DNA from 2 places in the Paraburkholderia tropica genome. Region 1 is predicted to be linked to the other one. Evidence: predicted binding sites of a transcription regulator. Region 1 holds the regulator's gene; the other holds the start of a gene.
The links. Region 1 encodes FliA, which starts transcription of late flagellar genes. Its sites were predicted from a motif close to CTAAAGTTTNNNNNNNNNNNGCCGNTA; they were not measured.

Region 1 (11,255 bases):
GCGCGCTGCGTGATGCGCTTCGGCGCGAGCAAGGTTGCGCTGCTCACGACCGACAGCTACCGGATCGGCGGCCACGAGCAACTGCGCATCTTCGGCAAGATCCTCGGTGTGTCCGTGCACGCGGTGCGCGACGGCGCGGATCTGCAACTCGCGCTCACCGAACTCAAGAACAAGCACATCGTGCTGATCGACACGATCGGCATGAGCCAGCGCGACCGCGCCGTGGCCGACCAGATCGCCATGCTCTGCGGCGCGGGCCGTCCGGTGCGGCGCCTTCTGCTGCTCTCGGCGACCAACCACGGCGACACGCTCAACGAAGTCGTGCAGGCCTACCAGAGCGGTCCGGACAACTCGCCGCTCACCGGCTGCATCCTCACCAAGCTCGACGAGGCGACCAACCTCGGCAGCACGCTCGACACGGTCCTGCGCTACAAGCTGCCGGTGCACTACGTCTCGACCGGCCAGAAGGTGCCCGAGAACCTGTACGTGGCCACGCGCCGCTTCCTGATTCGCAGCGCGTTCTGCGTGCCGCGCGACCGCTCGCCGTTCGTGCCGCACGAGGACGACATTCCTGCATTGCTCTCCGCGCTGTCGAATCGTTCGAACGCGCAAGCACCCGAGGTCCGGTTTGGATAAGTTCGTGATCGATCAGGCCGAAGGCCTGCGGCGTCTGCTTGCGCGAGAAGGCTCGCGCGTGATCGCGGTGACAGGCGGCCCCGGCGCGCCGGGACGCACGACCGCCGTGATCAATCTGGCGGCGGCGCTGACCGGCCATGGCAAGGACGTGCTCGTCATCGACGAATGTCTCGGGCCGCGCTCGGTGAGCGCGCTGCTCGGCGGCATTCGCGGCGCGGGCAACTTCGCGGCGGTGATGCGCGGCGAGATGGGGCTCGACGAAGCCGCGGGGCGTCACGCGCTCGGCTTTCGCGTGCTGGCCGTCTCGCGCGAGCATCGCTCGCAGTACACCAGCGCGCAACTGAACAAGGTGCTGACCGGCCCGGCTGACATCGTCCTCATCGACGCCCAGCTCGACGCCGACGGCGCACTGTCGCCGCTCGCGATGCACGCGCACGACGTGCTGATCGTCATGCGCGTCGCCGCGCAGGCGATCACCGACGCCTACGCGTGCATGAAACGGCTGCACTTCGCGCACGCGATTGGCCAGTTCCGCGTGCTCGCGAACCACGTGGCGAGCGCGACCGACGCGCACGCCGCGTTCGACAACCTCGCGGGCGTCGCCAGCCGCTACCTGACGGTCTCGCTCGAGAACGCCGGGTGCGTGGCCGCCGACCCGCACATGCCGCGTGCGGTGCAACTGTCGCGCTGCATCGTCGACGCCTTCCCTTCGACGGCCGCCGCGCGGGATTTCCGCCATGTGGCCGCCGAACTGCCGCATTGGCCGATGCGCCCGGCGCTGTCCGCGCGCTCGTCCAATGCGGCGGATTTCGCCGAAGCGGTGGCGTCGTCGGATGCCGAAGTCAAGGCGGCGCGCGCGAGCGCGGCCGCAGCGGCTTCGGCCGGGCAGATGAACGCCGCGGCCGCGAGCCACGCCAACGTGCCGCGCGCGCCGATCGTCGAGACCGCGCCTGCCGGCGTGGCCGCCGCCGCCGTCTCGGCGCACGCGGCACATGCAGCACAAACCGAATCATTCGTTTCGACCGTCACAGGCGTCCCATCCGCGCCCGCGCCGGCCCACGCCGGATGGCGGGCGGACCCGCCCGTGCAGCGCCCCGCGCCGCAGCACGCATGACGTGCGGCGGACGACAGGCGCAGCAAGGGAAAAGAGAAGCAGGAGAGCATGATGTATAACGCTCAAGGAAAAATTTCGCAGGCCGATGTCCTCGCGAAATACGCGCCGCTGGTCAGGCGTCTGGGTCTGCAGCTCGTGGCGAAAATGCCTGCGAGCGTGGATCTGGACGACCTCATCCAGGCCGGCATGATCGGTCTGATGGATGCGGCCAACCGCTACAAGGAAGACCAGGGCGCGCAGTTCGAGACCTACGCGAGCCAGCGCATCCGCGGGGCGATGCTCGACGAGTTGCGCAGCAACGACTGGCTGCCGCGCAGCCTGCGCCGCACCTCGCGCGAGGTGGAGAGCGCCGTGCATCAGGTGGAGCAGCGGCTCGGACGCTCGGCGAGCGAAACCGAGATCGCCGACCATCTGAGCATGCCGCTCGACGAGTATCAGTCGATGCTGCAGGACCTGCATGGCAGCCAGCTGATCTACTACGAAGACTTCGACCGTTCCGCCGAGGACGAGCCGTTCCTCGACCGCTATTGCGTCGATCACTCGGATCCGCTCTCGGCGCTGCTCGACGACAGCCTGCGCGGCGCGCTCGTCGAAGCGATCGAACGCCTGCCCGAGCGCGAGAAGCTGCTCATGTCGCTCTACTACGAGCGCGGCATGAACCTGCGCGAGATCGGCGCGGTGATGGAAGTGAGCGAGTCGCGCGTGTGCCAGTTGCACAGCCAGGCGGTGGCGCGTCTGCGTACGCGTCTGCGCGAGATGTCCTGGGCCGGCACCGAGAATTAAGCGGCGGCGGGTTCGGGGCGAGAAGAGCCGGAGTGTGCAAGCGCTCCGGTTTTTTTATGGGCGCTCGACTGCGCCGATGGCGTTCGCGACGCGCACGAAGCGATGCACAAAAGCGCACGGAGCACGCGCCAAAACAAAAAAGCCGAAGCAATCCGCTTCGGCTTTTTTTGTCGCTGCGCGGCGTTGTGCCGCGCGCTTTAATCCCGGCTCACAGCCCGTTTCACAACCCGTTTTACAACCCGAACGCGGGCAAACGGCCGTCGGGACCGTACAGCATCGTCGCGCCGGTATTGGTCTCGCCGCGCAGGATCGCCAGCGCACGGCGGTTATGTTCCATGCGCGTGCGGATCATCATGCCGATGGTGAGGTTCTGGCGTCGCGCACGCTCGGTCGAACCCTTGAGCAGCGCCCATTGACCCGTGAGACGCGTGTCGCCGTCGCAGGCCAGTTCGATGCCCTTGCGGCCGCCCGGCAGACCGAGACCGGCCAGCTGCGCGTCGCGCACCTTTTCGAGCCCGGCCAGGCGCTGCGTGAGCGTCGACTTCTGCTCGACGATCTGCGGCAGCGAATCCATGCCGTCGGCCGAGGTGAGCGCCTTCTCTTCGAAGGCGAGCAGCGACGCGAAAGCCTCAACAGCGGCGTGTTCGTCGATCAGTGTGGCGAGCAGGTCGTCTTTCATCGGTACCACCAGTCAAAGCGGATTGCGGGCCGGCGAAGGCGATCAGTTGCCCGTTGCCGGCTGCTTGATCAGACCGCGCGCCGTGTCGAGGATCCCATCGGCGATCTTGCCGGTGTCGATCTGCAGCGTGCCGTTCTTGATAGCGTCCTTGATCGACTGGACGTGATCCATGTCGATGTCGGCGCTATCGCTCGACGGCGCGGAACGCAGCGTCGAGGAAAGCGAGGAAAGGCTCACGTTGGCGTCTCCGGGAGTGCTGCCCGTCGACGCGGTGCTGGCGGACGCGGCGGGAGACGCCGTGCTGCCGGCGCCGATGGCGCTCGCGGTATCGCCTTGGCCGGTACGCGCCAGGCTGTCTTGCAGCGGGCGCGCTTCGTTGCGATTGGAGGTGTCGATGTTCACGATGGGGCTTCCTGATCCGTATGCCCTTGATAACGGCGGGCGCGGCGCGAACTTTAGCGGAAAAAGTCCCGGCGTTACATGCTGTTACGTGTGCTGGCGCACATGGCGCGCAGCCCCGTTTTGCGCCGTCCCGGCCGTTATTTCGACCCTAAATCTGGATCTCCACCGTCGAGGCGTCCTTCACGACGCCGCTGATGATCTGCCCGTTGGGCGTGCGCACGCGCACCATCTGTCCGGGCGCGGCATTGTTGAGCACGCTGCCTTCGGAGGAAATCGTGAAATTCGGGCCCACGGCGACCACCTTGACCGTCTGGCCGATGACCACCGACGAAGCGCTGCGCAGCATGTCGGAGCGCAGCGGCAGGCCTTGCGTGATGCGCATGAGCGCGACCGCGCCGTTGGCCTGTTGCGGATCGGTGATGATGGTCTGCGGCAGGCTCGCGAGGTCGCCGTCGCGCGGCAGGTAGTCGGCGGCGGAGAGCGCCTCGCCTGCGTTGATCTGACGCGCGGCCACGTAGTAGGTCACGTTGATCGCGATGCGGCCGATCACGTAGAGCGTCCACGGCTTCGCGCCCACGCAGCGCACGCCCACGGTCGTGCGGCCCCACATGCGCGCGCCCGGCGGCATGAACGGTTCGAGCGCGGCGCAGGCCGCGAGGCCGCGCGGGAAGACCTGCGCGACCGTGATGCTGACCTTGCCCGGCAAGCCCGCCGACTGCTGCTGGAGGAAGGCGAGGGCGGTGGCGCGGATGCGTTCGCCGTCCTCCTGACCCGGCGGCACCGCGGCGGCCTGGGCCTGCGCCTGCGCGGCGGCGTTCATCGATGCGGCGTTGGCGGCATTGGCATTCACGCTCACATTCGCGTTGACGGCGGCGCGCGGCGCGTAGCTCGCGCGCATGATCGCGCCGTTCGCGTTTGCGTTCGCGCTGGCATTCGTGGCGTTGATCCGGGCGGCATTGACCACCGCCGGCACATTCGGCTGCACGACACGCGGCGCGGCCTGCACCACCACCGGCGCGATCGCGCGTTGCGGCGTGCTCGCGGCGCCGGGCGCGCCGATGGTCACGATGCTGGGCGCGTCGTTCTGGGCGGCGGCGTTGCCGCGCTCGCCCGCGCCGGGGATCGTGATCATGCCGGCCTGTTGCGCTTCGGCTTCGGCGCGCGATTCTGCGTTGTTGTGCGTGAGCAGCGCCGCGCGATCGGCGTACGCCTTCGCGTTGGCGGCGGGATCGGCGGCCTTCGCGGGCTGCGCGAGCATCGCGGTCATTTTCGCGGCGTCCGAACCGGCGCGGTCGCCGGGGCCCGCGATGTAGATCTGCTGGCTGGACGCGCCGGACGCATCGCTTTGCGCCTGCGCCGCCGAAACGAAGCCCAGCACGCCGAACCATGCCGCCGTGACGGCCGCGAGCCGGTGCGCCGTCGCGCGTCGCGCGTTCGGGTTGGCAGTCTGCGGCATCGTCGTTCTCCCTCTATTGCATTGACACGCATCGCATTCTAGGCGTCGGCCCCCGCTCGCTAACGTCGAATAGAGGGGGGCTTTACCGGCTATTCGTCCGATTGGTTCTTGCGTCGCCCGCCTACTATTCCTCTCCATGCGAAAAGGCCTGCGCGGCCGATCCACCGGTTGGATGCGCACTGCATGCGCCAACGCAGCCTTTCATTTCGTGTAACGGAGAACGCCCGATGCTGGACAAACTCGATGCCGAATTCGCCTTTGGACGCGAAGCGCTCGATGTGCGCGCGACGCGCCAGGCGCTGATCTCGTCGAACATCGCGAACGCCGACACGCCTGGCTACCAGGCGCGCGACGTCGACTTCTCGTCCTCGCTCGCCGGCGCGCTGCGCCACGCTGGAGCGGGTTCGTCGGCCGGCGGCGCGGCAGGCAACTTCCAGCCGCTCGTGATGGCGCAGCCCGCGGGCGTGACGAGCGGCATGTCGATGGCCTCGACGGAAGCCGGCCACATGCCCGGCAACGCGAAGCTCGTCGCGACGGGCGGCCCGACCGAGGCGTATTCGAGCCCGGTGATGTACCGCAACCCGACGCAGCCCGCGCTCGACGGCAACACGGTCGACCTCGACACCGAACGCGTGCAGTTCGCGGACAACGCGCTGCACTTCGAGTCGGGCATGACCGTGCTCTCGAGCCAGATCAAGACGATGCTCTCGGCGATCCAGTCTGGCTCGTAAGCCGACCGCCGCACGCTACGCAAGAACACACCGCAGCATTTTGTGAGGTCACCGAAACCATGCCATCCCTGATGAATATCTTCAGCGTTGCCGGGTCCGCCATGTCGGCGGAATCGCAGCGCCTGAACGTGACGGCGTCCAACCTCGCCAACGCGGACAGCACGACCGGCCCGGACGGCCAGCCCTACAAGGCCAAGCAGGTTGTGTTCGCGGTCGATCCGCTCGGCGGCGCGCGCAGCGCGTCCGGTCAGCAGGTGGGCGGCGTGAAGGTGACGGGCGTGATCGACGACCCGACGCCGATGAAGCAGACCTACGACCCGGACAACCCCTCCGCCAACGCGGACGGCTACGTGACCATGCCGAACGTGGACCCGGTTCAGGAGATGGTGAACATGATCTCGGCGTCGCGCTCGTATCAGGCGAACATCGAGACGCTGAACACCGCGAAGACGCTGATGCTCAAGACGCTCACGATCGGTACGTAACGAAGCGCACAGCAAAGGCACGCAGGAAGACCCCTGAAACAGGCGTCCGACGCCGCGGCGAAAGCGGCGCGAGACTACACCACACACCACACGCTACCCAGTTTAGCCGGGCGTATCCGAGGAGAACGCGTTGACTTCCAGCAGCACCACCATCGGCGGCAGCTCCGCCACCGTGTCGCAAAGCCTGCTCGACACCATGAACGGCACGTCGTCGAGCTCGTCGACGTCCTCGTCGAGCGGCACGAGCGGCACCAGCGGCAGCGATCTGCAAAACACTTTCCTGCAACTGCTCGTCGCGCAGCTCAAGAACCAGGATCCGACCGATCCGATGGACAGCTCGCAGATGACTTCGCAGCTCGCCCAGATCAACACCGTCTCGGGCATCGCGAACCTGAACACCTCGCTGACGTCGCTGTCGACGCAGCTGTCGGCGGGCCAGAACGCCCAGGCCGCGCTGCTGATCGGCTCGACGGTGCTGGCCTCGGGCACGACCGCGACGGTGTCGAGCGGCTCGGCGCCGCAGCTCGGCGTGCAGCTCACGTCGGCGGCGTCCGACGTCAAGCTCACGATCACGAACTCCGCGGGCAAGGTCGTCAACACGCTCGACCTCGGCGCGCAGTCGGCCGGCACCGTGCCGATCACCTGGAACGGCACGGACGCCTCGGGCGCCACGGTCGCGGACGGCGATTACACGGTCAGCGCCAGCGCCACCATCAACGGTCAGGCGGCCACCGCCACCGCGCTCGTCGCGAGCAAGGTGCAGGCCGTCATCCAGCAGACGGATGGCACCGCGAGCCTGTCGCTCGCCAATGGCAAGACGGTCGCGCTCTCGAGCGTGGCCGGCATTCTCTAAACGACATCGCGGAGTAGAAACTCATGGGCTACCAGCAAGGTTTGAGCGGCCTCGCCGCTTCGTCGAACGATCTCGACGTGATCGGCAACAACATCGCCAACGCCAATACCGTCGGCTTCAAGCAGAGCACGGCGCAGTTCGCCGACGTCTACGCGAACACCATCGCGACCTCGGTCAACACGCAGATCGGTCTGGGCGCGGCGCTCTCCGAAGTGCAGCAGAACTTCTCGCAGGGCACGATCACCACGACCGGCCAGGCGCTCGACGTCGCCATCAACGGCAACGGCTTCTTCCAGATGTCGAACAACGGCACCGTCACGTACTCGCGTAACGGCGTGTTCCAGCTCAACAAGAGCGGCTACATCACCGACGCGGCCGGCAACGACCTGATGGGCTACGCCGCCGACAGCACCGGCGTCGTGAACACCGCGCAAACGGTGCCGATCCAGGTGCCGACGACCAACATCGCGCCGGTCACGACCAGCAACATCACGGCGCAGGTCAACCTGAACGCGCAATCGACCACGCCGACCGCGACGCCGTTCTCGGAAACCGACTCGAACACGTACAACTACTCGACCTCGGTCACGGCGTACGACTCGCTCGGCGGCAAGCAGCAGGTCAACATGTACTTCGTGAAGGACGCGACGAGCGGCCAGTGGGACGTCTACGCGGGCACCACGGGCAACGCCACGGAAATCGGCACGATGACCTACGACTCGTCGGGCAACCTGACGGGCACGACCGACGCCGCGGGCGTCGCGACCACGCTGGGCCAGCTCTCGCTCACGATCAACCCGACCGACGGCTCGGCGACCAACCAGAAGATCACGCTCGACGTCACCGGCTCGACGCAGTACGGCAGCGCCAACGGCGTGAACAACCTGGACCAGGACGGTTACCCGAGCGGCACGCTGTCGAACTTCTCGATCGGCGCCGACGGCACCATCACGGGCAACTACTCGAACGGCCAGACAATGACGCTCGGCCAGATCGTGCTCGCCAACTTCAACAACCCGAACGGCCTGCAGAACCTCGGCGGCAACCAGTTCGCCGCGACCTCGGCGTCGGGCGTCGCGCAGGTTTCCGTGCCGGGCAGCACCAACCACGGCACGCTCACGGGCGGCGCGGTGGAGTCGTCGAACGTCGACCTGACGAACCAGCTCGTCGACCTGATCACGGCGCAGCGCAACTATCAGGCGAACGCACAGACCATCAAGACGCAGCAGACCGTCGACCAGACGCTGCTGCAGATGTAAGCGCGCCACGCCATTAACGCACCGGGCACATCATGGACCGACTGATCTATACCGCGATGACGGGCGCGAGCCAGGCGCTCGAGCAGCAAGCCGTCGTCGCGAACAACCTGGCGAACGTCTCGACCACGGGCTTTCGCGCGCAGCTCGCGAATTTCCGCTCCGTGCCGATGTCGTTCGGCGACGGCTCGACCGTCAACGACTCGACCACGCGCACCTTCGTGCTCTCGGCGACGCCTGGCTCCGACATGACGCCCGGTGCAATCTCGCGCACCGGCAATCCGCTCGATATCGCGGTGCAGGGCAACGGCTTCATCGCCGTGCAGACCGCCGACGGCAATGAGGCGTACACGCGAGCCGGCAACCTGCACGTCGACGAAAACGGCCAGCTCGTCACGGCCAACAACCTGCAGGTGATCGGCGGCGGCGGCCCGATCGCGGTGCCGCCCGGTTCGGCGGTCACGATCGGCTCGGACGGCACGGTATCGGCAATCGCCCCGGGCAGCCCGGCGAGCGCCATCGCCATGATCGACCAGATCAAGTTCGTGAACCCGCCCGCCGGCGCGCTCACGCGCGGCGACGACGGCCTGTTTCACACCGGCGACGGCAATCCGGCCGACGCGGACCAGTCGGTCCAGGTCGCGACGGAATCGCTCGAAGGCAGCAACGTCAATCCGGTGGCCGCGATGGTCTCGATGATCACCAACGCCCGGCAGTTCCAGATGCAGACGAAGCTCTTGCAGAACGCCGACCAGAACGAGCAGTCGGCGAACCAGCTGCTCAACTTCAGCTAAGACATTTAAAGGCCGCAGGCTCTACCGCAGACGCCGCGCCGGGAGAAATACACCGTGAACCGATCGCTCTACATCGCCGCCACCGGCATGAACGCCCAGCAGGCGCAGATGGACGTGATCTCGAATAACCTCGCGAACGTGAGCACCAATGGCTTCAAGGGCTCGCGCGCGGTGTTCGAGGACCTCATGTACCAGACGCTGCGTCAACCGGGCGCGAACTCCACGCAGACCACCGAACTGCCCTCGGGCAGCCAGGTCGGCACCGGCGTGCAGCAGGTCGCGACCGAGCGCCTCTACACGCAGGGCAACCTGCAGCAGACCGGCAATTCGAAGGACGTGGCGATCAACGGCGCGGGCTTCTTCCAGGTGCAGATGCCCGACGGCACGACGCAGTACACGCGCGACGGTTCGTTCCAGACCAACTCGCAGGGCCAGCTCGTGACGTCGAGCGGCTACCAGGTGATCCCGGCGATCACGGTGCCGGCCAACGCCACCTCGCTGACCATCGGCAGCGACGGCGTGGTGACGATCACGACGCCGGGCTCGGCGAACGCGACGACCATCGGCTCGCTGCAACTCGCCATGTTCATCAACCCGACCGGCCTGCAGTCGAACGGCCAGAATCTCGCGTCGGAAACGGCTTCGTCGGGCGCGCCCACGGTCACCACGCCGGGCCTGAACGGCTCGGGCTCGCTCAATCAGGGCTACGTGGAATCGTCGAACGTGAACGTGGTGCAGGAACTCGTGAACATGATCGAGACGCAGCGCGCATACGAAATCAACAGCAAGGCGGTCACGACGTCCGACCAGATGCTGCAGACGCTGAGCCAGATGCAGGTCTGATGACCGCGGCACAGCGTTCAGGAAACCGGTAGCAACAGTAATTCGGAATCGAAGTGGTGAGGAGCATGGGCCAGTCCGTTCAATTCAACTCTCGCGCCTGCGCGCGGCGTCAGGCGATGCGTGTCGCCGTGGCGGCGGCCGCGCTCGCTGCGCTGGCGGGCTGCGCCTATATCCCCAACCGGCAGCCGATCGTGCAGCAGCCGATGACGGCATTGCCGCCGGCGCCGCCCGTCAACAGCTCGCCGGGCTCGATCTACAACCCGGGCTACGTGGGCCGTCCGTTGTTCGAGGATCAGCGTCCGCGCAACACCGGCGACATCCTCACCATCGTCATTTCCGAAAACATCAACGCGACGAAGTCCTCGGGCGCCAACACCAAGCGCGGCGGCAGCACGGCCTTCAACGTGCCGACCGCGGGCTTCGCGCCGGGCTTCTTCTCGCGCGCGAACCTCTCGGCCACGGGCGCGAACCAGTTCGACGCGACGGGCGGCGCGAACGCGTCCAACACGTTCACGGGCGTGATCACCGTGACGGTGACGAACGTGCTGCCCAACGGCAACCTGGTGGTGTCGGGCGAAAAGCAGATGCTCATCAACCAGGGCAACGAGTACGTGCGCTTCTCGGGCGTCGTGAATCCGAACACTGTTGCCGGAGACAACTCCGTGCTCTCGACCGACGTCGCCGACGCGAAGATCGAATACTCCGCGAAGGGCGTGATCGACGAAGCCGAGACGATGGGCTGGCTGCAACGCTTTTTCCTGAATCTCGCACCATGGTGAAGATCCGTTTCCAGCGCACGCGCCGCTCGCGCGTGAAAGACCTGCTGGCCGCCTTCGGCGTCGCGGCCGGTTTCGTGTTCGCGTGCGGTGCGCTGCTCGCGTACGCCACGCCCGCGCGCGCCGAACGCGTGAAGGACCTCGTGACCTTCGCCGGCGTGCGCGACAACCCGCTGATCGGCTATGGCCTCGTGGTGGGTCTCGACGGCACGGGCGACCAGACGACGCAGGCGCCGTTCACGACGCAGACGCTCGCGAACATGCTCGCGAACCTCGGCATCTCGATCAACAACACGTCGAGTTCGTCGGGCTCCTCGCAGACGCTGAACAACATGCAGCTCAAGAACGTCGCGGCGGTGATCGTCACGGCGACGCTGCCGCCGTTCGCGCGTCCCGGCGAGCAGATCGACGTGACGGTGTCGTCGCTCGCGAACGCCAAGAGCATTC
Region 2 (11,255 bases), 830 kb from region 1:
CGCCATCGTGGTCCCGCAACTGGTGGCGCTGCGCTTTGTGGCGGCCGCCGTCACCTCGGGCGTGCTCGCGTTCTACTGGCAGGCGTGGCCGTACAAGCTCGGGCTGCTCGGCGCGGTGCTCGCGGGCGTCGTGGTCGGCGTGGCGCTGTCGTTGCCGCGCAAACCGCGCCAATCTCATGTCGATGCCGACGCCCTACCCGACGCCGACGCTCCGTCGCACTCATCGAACCCGACCGGCAACCGCCGCCCGGACCGGCATCCGCGCGAGGCGCACGCCGTCGCAGGAGGCAACCGATGAACCAGCCCATGAACTACGTCGTCCTGATCCTCGGCATGGCGCTGATCACCTGGATCGTGCGCACCGCCGTCTTCGTGCTCGGCGAGCGACTCGTGTTTCCGCCGCTCGTGCGCACGGCGCTCGGTTTCGTGCCCGTGACCGTCCTCACGGCGATCATCGTGCCGATGGCCGTCTCGCCGCACGGCCAGGGCGCCGAACTGAGCTGGCGCAATCCGCAACTCGTCGGCGCGCTGGCGGCGATCGTCGTGAGCGCGCTGACGAAGCGTCCGCTGCTGACCATCGCCGTGGGCCTCGGCGTGTTCTTCGTCTGGCAAGGCGTCGTGTTGCGCTGAATCCACGCTGAAATGCGCATCTGAATACGCATTGGAGTGCGCCCTCGAATCCCCCCGGACGGGCCGCCGCCCGTCCACCCACGGTCCTTTCACGGCGCGCGTTCGAGCGACCCTCGCGTGAACCTCGCGTGAACCTTTCACGCAGCCGCTCAAGTTTCGCCGCGCCGCGCCGTTAAACCGTCGAAGCCTGCCTTGGCGCAGTGGTCAGCCGAAGACTGGCCATCACCAGGCAACGCCAGGAATAGATCGGGGCAACCAGAATGGGGAATATCACCCTTAACCTCAAGGAAGAAACACTTGCGTCGCTGCGCAAGGATTTCGACGCGTTCCTGCGCGTCTCGCTGAAGCTCGACCCGCAATTCCTCACGCCGTCGTTCGAGGACTTCCTGCGCGCGAAGCTGCTCGACAACATGACGCCGCTCACCGAGCAGGCGGTGCAGCGGCTATTGCAGGGCGGCCAGTACGCGTGGGCCAAGCGCACGCTCGACAAGGAGTTTCCGGAAGTCGTCTCGATGCTGCTGCGTCAGGCCGGCGATTTTGGTTTCGGCGTCGCGTCGCGTCCCGAGTGGACGCCCGACGAGCTGTCGAAGAAGTGCCGCGAATGGGCGGCCGCGATCGTGCAGGAAGCGCAGGGCGAGGAAGCGCAGATCGACCCGCTCGCCGCGCAGATCAAGTCGGGCGTGCAGGACATCCAGACGCTCGAAGAAATCATGCAGACGCCCGCATGGCGGCTCGCGGAATCGGTGCGCCAGCGCGTCTATGAAGCGAAGATCGGCTGCGAACAGGCCACGGGTTCGCTCGCGCGCGAGCGGCTCGGGGAGTTGCGCGGCCTGCTGCGTCTGGGCATCGCGCACGGCACGTTCCAGAAGCAGGAAGCGCAGCAGATCATGGAATATCTGCGTCTGCTGAAGCCGGAAATTTTCGTCGAAGAACCCGACGACGTCTTCACGCGCCTCGCCGCCTGGCTGCGCAACTTCTTCGTGCCGCCGCCGAAGAATCAGCCTCGCTAGCCCGTCCCGCCCGCGGGACACCGCACCGATCAGGCTCATACCCCCGGCGCGCGCCCTAGTCCCACATCTTCCTCAATTTCGCGCCGATCTCGACCTTCGCGCGCGCCGCAGCGGCCAGTCCCGCCGCACTCGGCGCGCTCGCCACGGGCGGCGCGGGCCACGCGCGCGACTCGAACAGCGGCAGCATCGACGGCGCGATGAAGCGCGTGCGCGACGCCCACACGTGACGATCGCCGGACGCCGCCTGGTTGTGCACATAAAAGCGCTGCGGCACGACGATGTGCAGATCCTCCTTCGCACGCGTCATCGCCACGTAGAGCAGACGGCGCTCCTCTTCCAGTTCCTCGTCGCTGCCCGCGCCCAGATCGGACGGAATGCAGCCGTCCACGCCGTTGAGCACGAACACGTTGCGCCACTCCTGCCCCTTGGCCGAATGGATGGTCGAGAGGATCAGATAGTCCTCGTCGAGCAGCGGATCGGCCGATTCGGCGCTGGTCGCGTCGGGCGGATCGAGCGTGAGTTCGGTCAGGAAGCGCTCGCGCGAGGGGTACGTGCTCGCGATGCTTTCCATCTGCAGCAGATCGGCCATGCGCACCTGCGCGTCTTCGTGATTGCGCTCCAGATGCGGCTCGTACCAGCGCCGCACGCGCTCGAACTCGGCCGGCCAGGCCGTGGCGCGCGCGCCGATGCTGTCGATGAGCGCCGTGAACGCGCTCCAGTCCTCGGCGGCACGCGGCGGCGGTGCGAATGCGGCGAGCGCTTCGGCAGCGCGATACGCGCCCGTGCAAGCCGCAACCTGATCGAGCAGACGCGCGGCGGTAGCCGGCCCGACGCCCGGCATCAACTGCGTCACGCGAAACCCGGCCACGCGATCGAGCGGATTTTCGGCCCAGCGCAGCACCGCCAGCACGTCTTTTACGTGCGCGGCGTCGAGAAAACGCAGTCCGCCGAATTTCACGAACGGGATATTGCGCCGCGCCAGCTCGATTTCGAGCGTCGCGCTATGGTGCGCGGCGCGAAACAGCACGGCCTGCTGCTTGAGCTTCATGCCGCCCTCGCGCGCCTCCAGAATCTGCTCGACGACGTAGCGCGCCTGCGTGGCCTCGTCGGCGACCGTCACGAGGCGCGGACGCTGCTGCGAGGCGCGATCGGTCCAGAGGTTTTTCGTGTAGCGCTCGGTGGCGGCGTCCATCACGGCGTTGGATGCAGCGAGGATCGGCTCGGTTGACCGGTAGTTGCGTTCCAGCGTCACCTGACGTGCGGGCGGATCGAACTGTGCGGGGAAATCGAGGATGTTGCGTACCGTTGCGCCCCGAAACGAGTAAATTGCCTGCGCATCGTCGCCGACGACGGTCAGACCTCGGCCGTCGGGCTTGAGCGCGAGCAGGATCGACGCCTGGAGGCGATTCGTGTCCTGATATTCGTCGACGAGAATGTGATCGAAGCGCGCGGCGAGATCGGCCGCAATGACGGGTTCTTGCGCCATATGCGCCCAATACAGCAGCAAATCGTCGTAATCGAGCACGTTCTGCTTCTGCTTCGCGTCCACGTACGCGGCAAACAGCGCACGCAGTTGCGGCTCCCATTCGAGACACCAGGAGAACGAGCGCGCGAGCACGTCGGCGAGCGAATCGCCGGTGTTGACTACGCGCGAGTAAATCGCCAAACACGTGGATTTAGCGGGAAATCGCTTCTCTTTCGCCGACAATCCCAGCTCGTGGCGCACGAGGTTCATGAGATCGGCGGAATCTTCGCGATCGTTGATCGTGAAGGCCGGCGACAAACCGATCTGCTCGGCGTACTCGCGCAGCAGGCGCGCGCCGATGCCGTGAAACGTGCCCGCCCACGTGAGCCCCTGCGCGAGCACGGCGGCCGCGCCCGGCACGCCGGCGGCGATGCGCGAGACACGCCGCGTCATTTCCTGCGCCGCGCGACGCGAGAACGTTAGCAGCAAGATACGATGCGGATCCGCTCCGTTCACGACCAGATGCGCGACGCGATGCGCAAGCGTGTTGGTCTTGCCCGAACCCGCTCCAGCGATCACGAGCAGCGGTTCCGGCAGCGTCGCGCCCGGTGCGAAGGCCTGCGGACCGCCATGCTCGACGGCGGCGCGTTGCGCCTCGTTGAGCTTGGCGAGATAGGCCGCAACGTCCTGAGCGACAGCGCTGACGGGATCGACGAGGGAATCGTTGAAAACGGGAGTGGACACGGCGGTGGACACGGCGGGCGCGGAGAATCCGTAAAAGGCGGCGACGCATACTGTATATCCATACACCCCGCACCCGCAAGCGCTCGATCGTGGGCTGATCTGGCGCGATCTGGCGATATTTATGCGGCAACTTCCCGGCGCAATAAAAAACGGCGGCATCCGTTACCGGACGCCGCCGCCTTGCACGTGATTAGCGTTGACGCGGATTACGGCTGCTGCGCGCCGCCCTGCTGCTGCGCCGACTGACCGCTCATCTGATCCTTCATTTCCGAATCGTTGGCCTGACGGTCAGCCTTGCGGTTGATCTTCGCGTCCTTGACCTCCGACTTGTACTGCGTCTTGGCCTGCTTCTTCGCGTCCTTGTACTCGGAGTTCGCCGACTTCTTGGCGCTGCGGTACTCGGCGCTGGCCGCCGCGTTGGCGTTGCGCTTTTGCACCAGCGGATCGGTCGGCTGCGGCGCGGTCAGATTTTGCGGCGCGGGCGCCGGTTGCGCGATGCCCGCGGCGGCCGGCGCCTGGCTCGGCACGGTAGCCGGGGCCATCGTCGGCGCGTCGCCCGCCGCCGGCGTGGCGGTCTGGGCGAATGCGCCCTGCGCGAAGGCAGCGGCGGTGGCGGCAATGGCGGTAGCGGTCAGCAGCTTGCGAATCTGGGTCATGGCGTATCCTCTTGAGTAGTTCCGGGAATTGGCGTGGGTCAGTCCTGCAACGGGCGTGCCCGCCGTTTCCCGCTCCGTTTCCGCTCGATGGAGCCGCCGTGGTCGGGTGAATCCGTGGAGCCCGGCGGTCTCGCTTCGGTGAACCCATTTTCATCTGAAGATCCGCGCGCCGTCCCGCGACGTTACGCAGCGTTTCATTTGCTGACGAATTCATAACATCTGGCCCCGACATGTAACCACGCCCGATCGCCAAGCATCCCGGGCCGCGCCACGCGCGATCGCTTATGATGCTCACCCTCCGCGCCGCCACGGCGCGCGCCAATGTTCCGCGCCTTTGTTCCAATTTCACCGATTTCCACGCGCCATGCCCAATCTCGATTTCACGCTGACCGGCGACTACGTCGAACTGCACAACCTCCTGAAGATCACCGGACTCGCCGACAGCGGCGGCTCGGCCAAGCAGATCGTCTCGTCCGGCGCGGTGAAGGTCGACGGCGAAGTCGAACTGCGCAAGACCTGCAAGATCCGCGCGGGCCAGTCGGTGCTGCTCGGCGACACGCGCATCGCGATTCACGAGCCGGAGTAACAGGCTGCGCCGATCGCACATGCACCACGCAGGTGCTTTTTGGCTGAAAGACAGGTAATCTCGGCGGGTAGGCTCGCAGCCGTTCAAGGCGCTTGAGCCGTTCCCGCCTGCACTTCCGGATTCGATCTCCAGGCGTTTTTCCGACGCGGCGCGATACTTCGCGCCGCTTGCCTTTCATGACCCGAACGACTTCACCGGCGCGCACCGACCGCGCCAGCCGCGCCATCGCGCCGCCCACGCTCAAACGTCACGCCGCCGACACCGCACGTCTCGCCGCGCCGCTCGCCATCGCCCAGTTGTCGCAGATGGCGATGAGCGTCACCGACACCGTGCTGCTCGGCTCGCTCGGCGCGGGCGCGCTCGCGGCGGGCGGACTCGGCGCGAATCTGTTCTTCGTGGTCGTGACGGTGCTGCAGGGCGTGCTGACCTCGGTGAGCGTCAGCGTCTCGCAGGCGCGCGGCGCCGACGATCTGCATCGCGTGCCGCATATCTACTGGACCGGTTTCGCGCTCTCGCTCGTGCTCGCGCTGCCCGCGTTCGCGCTGCTGTCGTTCGCGGAGCCGCTGTTGCACGCGCTCGGCGAGCCGGGCGTGCTCGCGCGCCAGGTCGGCGAATACGCGTCGGTGCTGCGCTGGGGCGCGCCCGCGAGCCTGATCGGCGTGGGGCTGATGCGCTCGTTCCTGCCCGCCATCGGCGCGGCGCGGCGGCTGCTCTGGATTTCGATCGCGAGCGTGTTCTTCAACGGCTTCCTGAACTACGGGCTGATCCACGGCGTCTGGGGCCTGCCGCGTCTCGGCTTTCTCGGCTCGGCGGCGGCGACCGCCGTCACCATCTGGCTCACCACGCTCGTGCTGATGGCGCTGCTGCATCTGCGCCCGTCGCATCAGCACTTCGTGGTCGCGCGCCGTCCGAGCGCGCCGATGATGGGCGAGCTGTTCTCCATCGGCTGGCCGGTGGCGATCACCTATGCCGTCGAAGCGACGCTGTTCCTCGCGACCGGCCTGCTGATGGGTCTGCTCGGCGCAATGCCGCTTGCCGCCCACCAGATCGCGCTGAACGTCGCTTCGGTGATGTTCATGGTGCCGCTCTCGATCGGCCAGGCGGGCAACGTGCGCGTGGGTTACTGGATCGGCGCGGGCGTGCCGCGCGCGGCGCGTCATGCGGGCTTCGTCGCGCTGGCGCTGGGCGTTGGCTTCATGTCGATGTCGGCGCTCGTGATGGTGCTCGCGCCGCACTGGATCGTCGGGCTCTATCTGCATCTCGACGATCCGGCCAACGCGCAGACCGTCGCGCTCGCCACCTCGCTGCTCGGCGTGGCGGCGATCTTCCAGATCGTCGACGGCATGCAGACGGTCGGCTCCGGCTGCCTGCGCGGCCTCAAGGACACGCGCATCCCGATGCTGGCCGCGACGCTCGGCTACTGGGGCATCGGTTTTCCGGTCGGCTATGCGCTGGCGTTCCATTTCGGCTATGGCGCGCTCGGCCTCTGGTGGGGACTCGCGGCCGGTCTCGCGAGCGTGGCCGTGCTGATGACGTGGCGCTTTCACCGCATGAGCCTGCGCGCGGAAACCGAGGCGGCGCGCTCGCAGACGGCCTGACGCGCGCCCGCGCCTGACGGACAGCGACGGACAAAGACGCCCCCCAGGGCCGCCAGACGCGAGCGGTTAGAATACGCGGCTGGCGCCCGCCGCCATCCGTCCCACGAGGGCAGGAAAATTCCGCGCGCATTGACCGGACGACCGGACGACTGAACGACCAAACGACCGGACCCGCGACGCCGCGCCGGCCACCCCGGCATGCCGCTCGCGCTATCACGCGCCGTCATCAAGAAAACGAACCCTCTCACGGACCACGCTTCCATGCTCGCCCCGATTACCCGACTGTTCCCGCTCTGGGCAGTGCTCGTGTCGCTCGCCGCGTATTTCAATCCGGGCGTCGTCGCGCCCATCGCGCCGCACGTCACGACGCTGCTGATGATCATCATGCTGGCGATGGGCGTGACGCTCTCGTTCGCCGATTTCCAGCGCGTGTTCACGCGTCCCGCGCCCGTGGCGGCCGGCATTCTGCTGCACTACCTCGTGATGCCGCTTGCCGCGTGGGTGATCGCGAAAGCGTTGCACATGCCCGCCGACCTCACCGCCGGCATGGTGCTGGTGGGCAGCGTGGCGAGCGGCACGGCCTCGAACGTGATGATCTATCTCGCGCGCGGCGACGTCGCGCTGTCGGTGACGATCAGCGCGCTCTCGACGCTCGTCGGCGTGTTCGCGACGCCGCTGCTGACGCGCCTTTACGTGGACGCGTCGATCGTCGTCGACGTGCACGGCATGCTGATGAGCATCCTGCAGATCGTCGGTCTGCCGATCGTCGTCGGGCTGATCGTCAACCGGCTCGCGGGCGGCCTCGTGCGCCGCGTCGAACCGGTGCTGCCGCTCGTCTCGATGGTCTCGATCCTCGCGATCATCGCCGCCGTGGTGGGCGGCACGCACGCGAGCATCGCGACGGTCGGTCCGGTCGTGGCGCTGGGCGTGGTGCTGCACAACGGCATCGGCCTGCTCGGCGGGTATTGGGGCGGCCGTCTGCTCGGCTTCGACGAATCCGTGTGCCGCACGCTCGCGATCGAAGTGGGCATGCAGAACTCCGGCCTCGCGGCGACGCTCGGCAAGCTCTACTTTTCGCCGCTCGCCGCCCTGCCGGGCGCGCTGTTCTCGGTATGGCACAACCTCTCGGGCTCGCTGCTCGCGGGCTACTGGGCCGGCAAGCCGGCGCGCGGCAGCGAGCGCGACGCCGACGAGGCACGCAATCGCGCAAATAGCGGCGCAACGCGCTGATACGGCGCGACGCGGATAAGGCGTCGCGCAATCGGTCGCGCAATCGGTCGCGCAATCGGGCTCGCGGTCGGGCGCGCGACCGACGCGACCTTCGGGGCCGACTTCACCCGCGCTGAGCACCCAAGCGCGGCCGCCGCACAGGACGCAGCCCGCCCAGGCGCGCCAGCCAGCGCGCCGCCGCCCGCCATCGCATCAGCACCCCGTTTCCGCTGACCGACACCGGCGTGCTCACGCCCGTCAGCACCTCGCAACGCACCGCCTCATCCCATCCGCCGATCCAGACCCGCTCGCCCGGCGCGAACGGCAGCGCCTCGCCGGGTTCGAGCCAGAAGTCCTGGGCGTCGCCTTCGACCGTCATCAGCACGCGCCCTTCGAGCACGCCCAGCACGCCGCCTTGCTCGCGACGCACGCGGCGGCACGCGCCGCGCGGCACCTCGAACGTCTCGACCACTTCGCCCCACGGCCCTACGTCGTTCACTGCCCTCGTCATCGCGATCTCCCGCCGTTGCTGATGCGAGCAGTCTCGCGCGCCCCCGCCCGCCGACGTTTCCAGCCGACGTGAAACGAGGCGCGCATCTTGCTCAGGCGAGATTCGCCGCGCGCCGTTTCCCCCCGCGCACCGCACCGCTTCCCGATAGAATCGAAACGAAAAGACACACATGTCTGCGAACCAGCCCGTCCGCGTCCGGCACCGGCGGCAGACCCCGAGGAGATTTCGCTTGAACGCGCCAGCCCTGCCCTACGCCTCCTCCGCTTCCCGCGCCAACGGCGTGCACCGCCGCGCCCGCCCGTTCGCCCTGCTCGCCGCGTGCCTGTGCCTCGCGCTCGCCGCCGGCTGCGCGACACGCCCGCCCGCCAGCGACTACCCGCGCCAGTCCACCGCCGCGATGTCCACCGCCGACGCCCGCGCCACGCCGCTCGGCGCCGCGCTGGCCGCGCCCGAAGCCGCGCATCCGGACCAGTCGGGCTTCCGCCTGCTGGCCACCGGCACCGACTCGTTGCAGATGCGCGTCGCGCTCGCGCGCGCGGCGACGAAAACGCTCGACATGCAGTACTACATCGCCAACGAGGACACCACCGGCAAGCTGCTGCTCGGCTCCGCGCTCTACGCGGCCGACCGCGGCGTGCGCGTGCGCATGCTCGTCGACGACCTGAACTTCCACGACATCGACCGCCTGATGGCCGCGCTCAACAGCCATCCGAACATCCAGATCCGCGTGTTCAATCCGTACGGCAGCACCAGCGAGTCGATGTTCACGCGCACGCGCAACTTCTTCACGAACGTCGACCAGTTCACGCGCCGCATGCACAACAAGGCGACCATCGTCGACAACGAACTGGTGATCGTGGGCGGGCGTAATCTCGGCGACGAGTACTTCAGTGCCAGTCCGACGCTGCAGTTCACCGATCTCGACGTACTGGGCGCGGGTCCGGTGGCGCGCGCGGTCTCCGACAGCTTCGACGCCTACTGGAACAGCGCGGTCTCGTATCCGCTCTCCGTGCTCAATCATCAGAAGTTCGACGCGCACGACCTCGACACCGCGCGCGACGACCTGCGCCAGCACTGGCGCGACACCGCCGAGCCGTACAACGCGAAGCCGCTCAACGCCACGCCGCTCGCGCAGCAGATCACGCGCGGCGAACTCGGCCTCGTCTGGGCGAAATGGCATTTCGTGGCCGATTCGCCGGAAAAGATCGCGGGCGCGCACGACGGCGACCAACACGGCCAGATGGGCGACGCGATGCGTTCGCTGCTCGACCAGATCCATCAGGCGAACCGCAGCGTGCTGGTGTTCTCGCCGTACTTCGTGCCGCACGAGGCGGGCGTGCAGGCGATCCGCGACCTGACCGCGCGTGGCGTGCGCGTGGCGATCCTCACCAACTCGCTCGCGGCCACCGACGCCATCGCCGTGCAGGCCGGCTACAGCCCCTATCGCGTGCCGATGTTGCAGGCCGGCGCCGAGCTTTACGAGTTCAAGCCCGTGCAGCCCGCAGGATCGCCGCAGCGGCGCTTCGGCATCGTCGGTTCGCAGTCGCGCGCGAGCCTGCACGCGAAGGCCTACGTGATCGACGACAGCACGCTCGTAATCGGCTCGCTCAATCTCGATCCGCGCTCGGCGAACCTGAACACGGAACTGGCGCTCTCGATCGACAGCGCGCCGGTCGCGCACGAGGTGACGGGCTATTTCGCGCTCGCCAGCTCGCCCAAGGCGAGCTACCGCGTCACGCTCGCCACGCCCGCGCAACTGGCGTCGATGCGCGGCAGCGCGATCTCCTCGCCGCTCGTCTGGACCGACGAGGAAGACGGCGCGATCCGCACCTACAACCTCGATCCTGGTGCGGGTTTCTACCGAAATCTGCTAACCGGGCTATTCTTGCTGTTGCCGGTCGACAACCAGCTCTGATCCTCAGCGTCTGATCTTCAGCGCGGGCGAGTCGGCCAGGCCTCGACGTCCGCCATCACAGCCAGCCGCGAGCGTCGCCCCGCCCCGCATGTGCGATTCGCATGCTCCGGGGCGCGGCCCGCCCGCACCGGCCTCGCGCCGCGCAGCCACGCGCTGCGACGCCGTCGCCCAGCCATCACGCGGATCGAACCCGTCACGAAAGCGGCGCGCGCCTTCGATGCAGCGCCGCGTCATTCACCGGAGTCACCCATGACCGCATCTCAAGACAACGTCCGCATGGAGCGCGACACGTTCGGCGAAATCGCCGTGCCCGCCGCGCAACTGTGGGGCGCGCAGACGCAGCGCTCGCTGCAGAACTTCCGCATCTCGACCGAGAAGCAGTCGCCGGAACTGATCACCGCGCTCGCGACGATCAAGCGCGCGGCCGCCGAAGTGAATCACGGCCTCGGCGTGCTCGACGAGTCCAAGGCGCGCGCGATCGTGCAGGCCGCCGACGAGATCATCGAAGGCAAGCATGCGGGCGAGTTCCCGCTCGCCGTCTGGCAGACCGGCTCGGGCACGCAGACCAACATGAACCTCAACGAGGTGATCGCGAACCGCGCGAGCGAGATTCTCGGCGGCGAGCGCGGCGAGGCGCGCAAGGTGCATCCCAACGACGACGTCAATCGCGGCCAGTCGTCCAACGACGTGTTCCCGACGGCCATGCACGTCGCGGCCGCCGTCGGCATCGTCAAGCATCTGCTGCCCGCGCTGAAGACGCTGCGCGACACGCTCGCGGCCAAGTCGAAGCAGTTCGGCGACATCGTCAAGATCGGCCGCACGCACCTGCAGGACGCCACGCCGCTCACGCTCGGCCAGGAGTTCTCGGGCTACGTCGCGCAGCTCGATCACGGCATCAAGCATGTGGAAACCACGCTGCCGCATCTCTACG

Region 2: G5S35_RS10155 (DUF4088 family protein) is a predicted target of FliA. The motif match lies at 779-805, and genes of this name have one in related genera.

The regions. Positions count from the first base shown of each region.
Region 1 is NZ_CP049134.1:3,090,713-3,101,967, reverse strand. Features, by position in the region: gene flhF (flagellar biosynthesis GTPase FlhF) at 1-636, shown strand, start outside; partial or broken gene G5S35_RS14060 (MinD/ParA family ATP-binding protein) at 629-1,411, shown strand; gene G5S35_RS14055 (RNA polymerase sigma factor FliA) at 1,802-2,533, shown strand; gene G5S35_RS14050 (flagella synthesis protein FlgN) at 2,766-3,212, opposite strand; gene flgM (flagellar biosynthesis anti-sigma factor FlgM) at 3,255-3,614, opposite strand; gene flgA (flagellar basal body P-ring formation chaperone FlgA) at 3,763-5,070, opposite strand; gene G5S35_RS14035 (flagellar basal body protein) at 5,298-5,801, shown strand; gene flgC (flagellar basal body rod protein FlgC) at 5,861-6,286, shown strand; gene G5S35_RS14025 (flagellar hook assembly protein FlgD) at 6,483-7,139, shown strand; gene flgE (flagellar hook protein FlgE) at 7,163-8,398, shown strand; gene flgF (flagellar basal-body rod protein FlgF) at 8,431-9,189, shown strand; gene flgG (flagellar basal-body rod protein FlgG) at 9,244-10,032, shown strand; gene flgH (flagellar basal body L-ring protein FlgH) at 10,098-10,811, shown strand; gene G5S35_RS14000 (flagellar basal body P-ring protein FlgI) at 10,805-11,255, shown strand, end outside.
Region 2 is NZ_CP049134.1:2,258,699-2,269,953, forward strand. Features, by position in the region: gene G5S35_RS10145 (AzlC family ABC transporter permease) at 1-298, shown strand, start outside; gene G5S35_RS10150 (AzlD domain-containing protein) at 307-630, shown strand; gene G5S35_RS10155 (DUF4088 family protein) at 891-1,640, shown strand; gene G5S35_RS10160 (ATP-dependent helicase) at 1,696-4,008, opposite strand; gene G5S35_RS10165 (hypothetical protein) at 4,056-4,505, opposite strand; gene G5S35_RS10170 (RNA-binding S4 domain-containing protein) at 4,870-5,091, shown strand; gene G5S35_RS10175 (MATE family efflux transporter) at 5,268-6,689, shown strand; gene panS (ketopantoate/pantoate/pantothenate transporter PanS) at 6,951-7,919, shown strand; gene G5S35_RS10185 (DUF2917 domain-containing protein) at 8,023-8,409, opposite strand; gene G5S35_RS10190 (phospholipase D family protein) at 8,579-10,324, shown strand; gene fumC (class II fumarate hydratase) at 10,601-11,255, shown strand, end outside.